3 regions of the Dorea amylophila genome follow, and region 3 is predicted to be linked to each of the others. Evidence: predicted binding sites of a transcription regulator. Region 3 holds the regulator's gene; each other region holds the start of a gene.
The links. Region 3 encodes Rex, which represses fermentation and respiration genes when NADH is low (regulators of the CRP and FNR family bind a similar motif). Its sites were predicted from a motif close to ATTGTTAANTANTTAACAAT; they were not measured.

Region 1: the regulator Rex is predicted to act here: its motif matches at 2,143-2,162, upstream of OCV72_RS04745 (phosphoketolase family protein).
Region 2: the regulator Rex is predicted to act here: its motif matches at 1,444-1,463, upstream of OCV72_RS10980 (oxidoreductase).

The regions. Positions count from the first base shown of each region.
Region 1 is NZ_JAOQJW010000006.1:9,276-12,567, forward strand. Features, by position in the region: gene OCV72_RS04745 (phosphoketolase family protein) at 1-2,112, opposite strand, end outside; partial or broken gene OCV72_RS04750 (family 1 glycosylhydrolase) at 2,251-2,415, shown strand; gene OCV72_RS04755 (sugar ABC transporter substrate-binding protein) at 2,741-3,292, shown strand, end outside.
Region 2 is NZ_JAOQJW010000016.1:44,004-47,295, forward strand. Features, by position in the region: gene OCV72_RS10975 (PglD-related sugar-binding protein) at 1-946, opposite strand, end outside; gene OCV72_RS10980 (oxidoreductase) at 1,154-1,381, opposite strand; partial or broken gene OCV72_RS10985 (sugar transferase) at 1,578-2,681, opposite strand; gene OCV72_RS10990 (hypothetical protein) at 2,967-3,292, opposite strand, start outside.
Region 3 is NZ_JAOQJW010000025.1:45,448-48,739, forward strand. Features, by position in the region: gene OCV72_RS14225 (ABC-F family ATP-binding cassette domain-containing protein) at 1-1,096, opposite strand, end outside; gene OCV72_RS14230 (redox-sensing transcriptional repressor Rex) at 1,262-1,903, shown strand; gene OCV72_RS14235 (NAD(P)H-hydrate dehydratase) at 1,998-3,292, shown strand, end outside.

The DNA of each region.
Region 1 (3,292 bases), on a different contig from region 3:
AAGTTCATGGATCAGTGTCGGATATCCGTGGAATGCGAAGATGATCGGTTTATCTTTTGTAAAGATTGCATCATATTCTGCATCACTTAATCCGTGTGGATGTTTGTGATCTGATTCCATCTTGAACAGGTCAACAACGTTAACAACACGAATCTTGAGTTCTGGCATTTCATCACGAAGAATTGTAACAGCAGCCATTGTTTCAAGAGTTGGTGTGTCACCGCAGCAAGCCATAACAACATCTGGTTCTTCACCACAGTCGTTACTTGCCCAATCCCAGATACCGATACCCTGTGTACAGTGCTTAACAGCCTGTTCCATAGATAACCACTGGCAGCTTGGGTGTTTTGAAGCTACGATAGCGTTGACATAGTTCTTGCTCTTGATACAGTGATCGAAGCAAGAGAGTAAGCAGTTAGCATCCGGTGGGAGATACATGCGGACAACATCTGCTTTTTTATTAGCGATGTGATCCAGGAATCCTGGGTCCTGATGTGTAAATCCGTTGTGATCCTGCTGCCATACATTTGATGTCAGGATGAAGTTAAGAGAAGCAATTGGCTGTCTCCATGAAAGCTGGTTACATACTTTTAACCATTTTGCATGCTGAGCTGCCATAGAGTCAACGATACGGATGAATGCTTCGTAACTTGCGAAGAATCCGTGACGTCCTGTTAACAGATAACCTTCCAGCCATCCTTCACACATATGCTCACTTAACATACCATCCATGATACGTCCGTTTCTTGCAAGACAATCGTCTGTGTCAAGAAGTCCGGCATTCCAGTCACGGTTCTGTGTTTCAAATACTTTGTATAAACGGTTAGACATACTTTCGTCAGGTCCGAAGATACGGAAGTTCTTGTTCTCTTCGTTTAATTCGAAGATGTCACGGATATATCCGCCAAGTTCGATCATATCCTGAGCCTTTGTCTTACCTGGTTCAACTTCGATTCCATAAGAACGGAAATCAGGAAGTCTTAAGTCTTTTAATAATAATCCACCATTTGCATGTGGGTTAGCTCCGAGACGGGCATCTCCCTTAGGTGCAAGTTCCGCAAGTTCTGGGATCAGGTGTCCGTTTTCATCGAAGAGTTCTTCCGGATGATAGCTTTCCAGCCACTCTTTTAAGAGTTCCAGATGTTCTGGACTTTCCATTGTAAGTGGTACCTGATGTGCACGGAAAGATCCTTCAATCTGCTGTCCATCTACAACCTTTGGTCCAGTCCATCCCTTTGGTGTACGCAGAACGATCATTGGCCATACCGGACGCTCTGGATCGTTGTTCTCACGTGCATTTTTCTGGATTGCTTTGATCTCTTCGATAACAGTATCCATTGTTTCTGCCATCTTCTTGTGCATTGTCATCGGATCATCGCCTTCTACGAAGTAAGGTTTCCATCCACATCCTTTGAAGAAGTTCTCAACTTCCTCGTGGGAAATACGAGAGAAGATAGTAGGGTTACTGATCTTATATCCATTTAAATGAAGAATTGGAAGTACAGCACCGTCTGTAACTGGGTTCAGGAACTTGTTAGACTGCCATGAAGTAGCTAACGGTCCGGTCTCAGCTTCACCGTCACCAACAACAACAGTTGCGATCAGATCCGGGTTGTCGAATACAGCACCGAATGCATGAGCGATAGAGTATCCAAGCTCTCCACCTTCGTTGATAGATCCTGGTGTCTCTGGTGCACAGTGACTCGGAACTCCACATGGGAATGAGAACTGCTTGAACATCTTCTTCATACCTTCTTCATCCTGGCTGATGTTCGGATATACTTCGCTGTAAGAACCTTCCAGATATGTATTGGCAATTAAGAAGTTTCCGCCATGTCCAGGACCTGATAATAAGATCATATCCAGATCATAACGTTTGATCTCACGGTTGCAGTGTACATAGATAAAGTTCTGTCCTGGGACAGTTCCCCAGTGCCCAACGATTTTCTTCTTGATCTGATCCATTGTAAGTGGTTCTTTTAATAATGGATTGTCAAGAAGGTATAACTGACCGGCTGACAGATAGTTGGCAGCACGCCAGTAGGCATTCATCTTTTCAAGCATTTCCTGGGATAACGGCTGTTTCTCAAGACATGTTTTTGTGTCTTCCATATTCATACCTCTTTCTTAAAAATAATTTTTTGTGTTATTTTTTTAACCATTTGTAGAATAACACAATGAAAAGTATGCGTAAAATAGCAATTATGCATTGCAAATATAAGTTTTTGGTATGGATGGAGGAAAAGACTGGGCTGGCAGATTGACCCGGTAGGAGTGCGTTATGCGCTGGTTACATTATATGAACATTATGAAGTACCATTATTTATAGTAGAAAATGGTTTAGGAGCAGTTGATATCTTGAAAAAAGATCATACTTGTGATGATGGTTACTGTATTGCATACCTGAAAGAATATTGCTATTTATAAGATTAAATGCAACTTAGGTTGCTGTTTTGTAAAAATAATACAAGTGAGTACAAAATAAAAGTTGTATTGTACTATAAAGAAAGTATGAAAGAAATGAAGAAAAATGCACAAAAAATTCATTCTTTGTTCATAATTATTGAAACCAAGACTGTCAAAACGCACAAAAAACGGTTTTGACAGATGAAAACACCATGAAAAGCGCTATGAGACAGTACAACTTTGTTGAAAAAAATGGTTGTATTTTATTGCAAAACGATACCAGTTAAGTATATAATCTAATCATCAAATAAATACAGAAAACGGAGGAAACATTATGAAGAGAGTTCTCAAAAAAGTAACAGCAGCTCTTTTGGCAGCAACAATGGTAGTTGGACTTGCTGCATGCGGAAACGGTGGAAGTTCTGATGACAAGAGCAGCAAGAGCAGTAAATCAGGAAAGGTTAAAATCGGAGTTTCTATCTGGTCTTCAACAGACGTTCTTGGATCACAGTGTAAGAAGATGCTGGATGCAGCAGCTAAAGCACTGGATGTAGAAGTACAGTATGTTGACCAGGGACATGTATCTGAGAAAGTTACAGCTTCTGTAGAGCAGTTAGCAGCAGCAGGATGCCAGGGAATCATCATCTGTAACTCATCTGATACAGAGATGACATCAGCAATCAAGACATGTAATGATAATAAAGTATATCTTGCACAGTTCTTCCGTGTAATCAGCAAAAAAGACAGTGCAGATATCTACAAAGCAGCAAAAGATTCCGCTTACTACATCGGAGCAGTTCATGAAGATGAACCTGAAAACGGTGCAGAACTTGTTAAGATTCTTCTTGACAAAGGTGATCGTAACATCGGTCTGATCGGCTGGGAG
Region 2 (3,292 bases), on a different contig from region 3:
GAAAATGGCCAAAGCTGAGTGCCGACTGATAGAACTGTTCCGGTCTCTCCACCATCTGATAGCACACAGAATCCGGTACATAATGCAGGCAGCGCCATGGCTGTCCATCCGCATCTTCAAAATAGCTCTCTCCTGATTTTGTCTTAATATAAGACAATGCCTCTCTGTCTAGATCTCCACCTGCCTCACGGATCATACTGCGCAGATACTCCGTAACGCCGAATATATTCGCCATTACCTGATCCGGGTTCTTGAATACATTAATATTGATGCGCTGCAAAACATAGAGCGGCGTATCCTTTCCATCTGCGCCCGGCATATAGACTGCATAAGTCTCATTGATGTGTCCTTCTCCGAATGGCTTCACATAACTGCACTGCTGCCCGAAACCAAATGCGTACACGGCATCTTCCAGACTCCGGCTGTCCACGCCCTCGATCTTCCTTCTGGTTGAGAAGATCACTTCTCCTGCCTCCACTTTACATCCGCTCTCGATCGTACAGTCTGACTTTACAACACTCCCCAGTCCGACATGCGCTCCGGCACATACTACTGAATTGTGATCTACGATTGCCCCGCTGTTCACCAGCACCGCACGTCCGATCCGGGTATTGGTATTTACCACTGCTCTCTGCATCACAAAACAGCCCGGCTCCAGCACCGCACTCGGACTTACGACTGCAGACGGATGCACGATTGCCGGTACCTCATACCCTTTTTCCAGCAATTTATCCGTCCAGTACAGACGCATCTTGTTATTTCCAAAAGCTGCTACTGCCACCGGATACTCCTTATGCCTGATCTCATAATCACAGCACATTCCGATGACCGCTTCATCCTTCACCGCATCATCCAAAAATACAACCTTTTCATACCCCAGTGCCTGCGCAGTCTCCGCTACCATCCGGCCGAATCCGCCTGCACCGAGAATCAGCAAACTTTTCATTACGTATTTCCCCCAATTGTTTTTTTATTGATCAGTTATACTATATCATATCATAGAAGTGGACCCGGAGATAGTTATTTTCACAAAAAGCTTCGGAGAATCACAGGTAGCAGGATTCTCCGAAGCTTCTTTGTATTTATATTTATATTGGAAAGGGGTTCCCTTTTAGGGACATATTTTAAAGATAGTTCAATCTTTCAAGGGTATTCAATACCATATGGCGTCCGGCATCCGTTCCGTCAATGATACGTCTCGCACGTACAGAAGCCCTGTGCCGCCACGTGCACGCAGCTCATAATATTTGATATGTTCGTCGCTCAGTTTCCCATCATGTCCGGCGAAATCACTTCCCATAGGCATCATTACAACACGGTTTTTGAGTGTCATACCTCTGATCGTAAGAGGGCTGAATACGTGTGGAAAATTGTTTTTCATAGTTTACTAACCTCCATAAAAATATAATTGTATTTGTTTGCATTTCTCTATAATTTGATTATTTTGTTAAATAAAAGACAAATTAGTATTTTTATGAAAGTTGATAGATTTTGTCTATGAATTTTAATCATAAAAAATGGCCGCTGCGCCAGCAGATTATTCACTATCGGTACAGCGGCCATTTTTCTTAACTTTTTTATTTTTTCTGATTTTTTTCAGGTATTAATTTCCCGGCGATCAAACACAGGATGATCGTGATCACCATATCCGGCAATGTATTTCCTACCGGCATATCTACATTCATAAGAATTCTGTACACAACGAATCCAATCACCCAGATGATCATGTTCGGCATATGCACTGCCTGGCTGCTTTTATCTTGTTTTAACAGGAAAAAGTCAGCAATCTGAATAGCGATCATCGGTGCAAATACAGAACCGATCAGATACAGGAAATCTGTTATATTATCCATCGGATATACAATTGCAGCGGCCGTTCCAATCACTGTCACAACGATAGCAACATGCTTTCCGTTCCATCTGCTTACAACCGTCTCACTGGAGATTCCAGCAGAGTATGCATCCAGGAAAGTGGTTGTAACTGTTGAAAATACAATGATCAGAAGTCCCAGGATGCCAAGACCTGCCTTTAACATGATCTGTGCAATGTCATATTCTCCGGTAATGATAGCAGCTCCCATTCCGATCACATACATCCAGCAGCTTACAATTCCATATGTAACCGCACTGACTGCAGTTGCTTTCACAGGTTCCTTCGCCTCTCTTGTGTAATCACTGATCAGTGGCAGCCACGATAATGGCATCGCAACCGCAAGCTCTACTGCTGCTCCAAATGTCATACTGTCGTCAGACGGTGTTCCCGCCCCGCTTCCTGTAAATATCACCTTACACAGAATCAGTGTCAGGATAAATAATGCTGCCATCGCAACGGTATTGATCTTGCCCAGATTCGTAATTCCGATCACAATCCACAGAATGATCAATGCTCCGATCACCAGGCACCATATCCATCTGCCGGTATGCATCACACCGTCTGCTGCCAGTGCCCCGTCATAGATCATGATCGCAGTCCAGCCGACAAGCTGCAATACATCCAATCCGATATTCCAGTTATTAATATACTCTCTATCCAGTCTCACAACCTCTTCAAAATCTGTTATATCACTTCTACCGCTCACCTGCCACATTCCGGTAATACCAGGTTTGATCGCAAGTCGTGCTCTGTGATGTAATTCATACAGATTTGTCTCAGAAATCAACGGTGGTCTGGTTCCTACAATGGACATATCTCCTCCTTATGTCAACTCAGAAACAACTTTTCCGTACAAAAAAAGAACCTTTGATTTCTCAAAGGCCCTTATCTACCAACATTCTTATTTAATCTATTACTTACTGAAAGCCTGAAACCTCTCTCAATAAGTTAATTACAACAAAATATGTATTATTATCACATATTTCTTCGATTAAAATACCATATTTTGTTCTTTCTAGTACTCTAAACTGATTTCCTATTTTCATTACCAAATCATCGGAAAACATTTTCCTTGAAACAGTATTAACTCATATTATCCAGCAATACTTTCTAACACCGCAGTTGCCGCTCGGAATAGCTCAATTTGTCCATCTAATCCCTCCAATAGCTTCATGCCGTGCATTAAATTGTTGCGAATACGGTGCAATACTAACAAACAGCCACGAGTTAATTCACCTTCTGATTGTGTTATAAACTGACGCATCACATCCATGTCTTCTTCTTTGGAGGCTCTGGCATTATCAGGATGTAAAGAATCTCTGACGTATTCTGCTTCAAGCTGACCAAACCAATTTCTACGCTCGTTGAGCACTTCAGCAAGATGAGCCTGCTTCTCCTCATCAATATGGATTCTTGTAG
Region 3 (3,292 bases):
TTCCTGTCCCGTTATCACCGATTACTGCAACATGTTCACCTCGTTTGATCTCAAGATTAACGTCTGTAAAAAGCTCCTGTCCGGGGAAAGATTTGCTTAAATGTTCAACAGTCAGGACATCATTGCCGCTTACACAGGATGGTTCCAGTTTCAGATGTATATCTGTATTAACTTCTATCGGTTTTTCGATAGTCTGCATCTTTTCCAACATCTTTTCACGGCTTTCGGCACGTTTGATGGATTTTTCACGGTTGAAAGAACGAAGCTTTTCGATAACTGCCTCCTGATGCTTGATTTCCTGCTGCTGGTTAAGATACTCCTTCAGGCGTATGTCGCGAAGCTGCTGCTTCTTTGCTGCATAGTCACTGTAGTTTCCCATATAAGTACGAAGTTCTCCAAGCTCGATTTCAAGAACTTTCGTGACAACTTTGTTCAAAAAATAACGGTCGTGAGACACGATCAGCACAGCTCCCTGGTAGTTTAGAAGATAGGTTTCAAGCCATGCAATGGAATTCAGATCCAGATGGTTGGTTGGCTCATCAAGAAGCAAAATGTCTGGTTTCGTTAACAGAAGCTTGCCAAGAGATACACGGGTTTTCTGTCCTCCGGAGAGAGTGTCGACCGGTTTGGTGAAATCATTTTCCGTAAATCCAAGTCCTTTTAACACACCGGTAATCTCACTTTCGCAAGAATAGCCATTCTCACGTTCAAAAGTGGCCATAAGGCGATTGTAAGTTTCCAGACGGTCGTTCAGAGCGTCACCGGAGAGATGCTTAAGTTCCATCTCAATCTCGCGGATACGGCGCTCCATAGCGATTATATCGGCCTTTGCGGTGCGGACTTCTTCATAGATCGTATTACCGCTTTGCATCTCCTGATGCTGGGCAAGATAGCCAAGCGTCTTACCTTTTGTCAGAATGACGTTGCCGTCATCCGGGGCTGATTCGCCTACAATCATTTTGAGCAGAGTAGACTTACCGGCACCGTTCGGTCCGACAAGAGCTGCTTTTTCGTGATCTTCTATATGGAAGGATCCATCTCTGACGATGAGGTGTTCACCGAAAGATTTCTGGATCCCGTGACATGCTAATATCATATATTTCCTCCTGCGTTGTGGATAATTGATACATTCGTATTCGTAAAATGCATTTGCACATGCTATTTTATTATAACGGAAATTGTATAAAATTCAACAATAGTTTGACAATAATCTTTCAATTTTATATAATTATTTCAGACTATGATTGGAAGGGTGAATATAGTGGAAGAAAGAGAGATTTCTCGTGCAGTCATTCGTAGATTGCCGAGGTATTACAGATATTTGGGTGAACTGCTGGAAAATGGTGTAGAGCGTATATCTTCGAACGATCTGAGTAAGCGTATGAAGGTGACTGCATCACAGATTCGTCAGGATCTGAATAACTTTGGCGGATTCGGCCAGCAGGGATATGGTTATAACGTAAAGTATTTATATACAGAGATCGGAAAAATTTTAGGATTGGAAGAAGATCATAATATCATTATCATCGGTGCCGGTAATCTTGGACAGGCACTGGCAAATTATGCAGCTTTTGAGAACCGTGGATTTATCCTGAAGGGAATCTTTGATGTAAATCCAAGACTTCAGGGTGTCTCTATCCGAGGCGTACCGATCCGCATGATGGATGACCTGAAAGCATTTGTACAGAACAATAATATTGATATTGCAGTGCTGACGATTCCAAAAGAGAAAGCAATTGAAGTGGCGAATATGCTGGTTGATAACGGAGTGCGTGCAATTTGGAACTTTGCGCACACAGATCTGAATCTTCCAGATAATATTGTTGTCGAGAATGTACATCTGTCAGAAAGCCTGATGCAGCTGTCATACAATATCAGTCGTTACAAAGAGGATCATAAGTAAATTATTATAAAAGAAAAAGGCGTGTAGGAGTAGTCCGGAAGATGGACATATTTTTACACGTTCTTTTGTTGCGGTAAGTATAAAGCAGGACTTGATGGGAGATGATTGGATGCAGCTTTGGGTGAATGCAGCACAGATGAAAGCAGCAGATCAGTATACAATTCAAAAATTAGGGGTTCCTTCCCTGGAATTGATGGAACATGCGGCGCAGGCGTGTGTACAGGTATTAGAAGATGAAAAGGTTGATCTTTCGCATGTCTGTGTTGTCTGTGGTTCGGGTAATAATGGAGGGGACGGTTTCGCAATTGCCCGCATTTTACAAAATAACAGATACTCCGTAGAGACATTTTGTGTGGGAAACCCGGAACATTATACCGAGGAAACACAGGAACAGATGCACCGCTTACAGGAATGCGGCGGGAAGATTACTTATGGAATGCCGCAGGAAGACTCCTATAGTGTGGTCATAGATGCTGTCTTTGGAGTGGGGTTGAGTCGTAAAGTAGAGGGCAGATATCGTCAGGTGATCGAACAGATGAACCGGATGAGGGGAACAAAATTTGCGGTAGATATCCCGTCCGGACTTTCTGCCACAACAGGCTGTATCCTGGGCTGCGCTTTCAAAGCGGACTATACAGTGACATTCCAGTTAAAAAAGATTGGTCTGGAACTGTCACAGGGCAGAACTATGGCCGGCAGGGTTATCGTGCCGGATATCGGCATTTCTACAGATTCTATCTGTGAGGATCAGGAAATAGTCCGGACAGCCGGAAAAGATATCTATCGGAAGATGCTGCCGGACAGACCGGAAGATTCAAATAAAGGCACGTACGGAAGACTCCTCGTGATAGCCGGAAGCAAAGGAATGGCCGGGGCCGCTTATCTGAATGCGCATGCCGCTTACATGACAGGAGCAGGACTGGTGAGAATATACACTTCCTCAGATAATCGGGAAATCTTACAGACACTCCTTCCGGAAGCAATTGTCACAACATATGAGGAATATAATAAAGAAGAACTGTTATCACTTCTTACATGGGCAGATAGCGTATGTATCGGTTCGGGCCTTGGAATGAGCAGGCTTTCCGAAAAAATATTAAAAACTGTGATTGAATATGTAAAAGTACCGTGTCTGATCGATGCAGACGGACTGAATCTTCTTGCAGAAAATAAAAATTATCTGAATCAGATGGCCGAGCGCAGATTTGTGATCACACCGCATATGAAAGAAATGTCAAGACTTACAGGCACTCCTGTAGAGGAACTGAAAGCAGACAGGATCCAGATCCTGAAAGATTTTATTTCAAGATACCGGATTACCTGTGTACTGAAAGATTCGAGAACTCTGATCGCAAGCGAAGAGAAAGGTATACGTATGAACCTTACCGG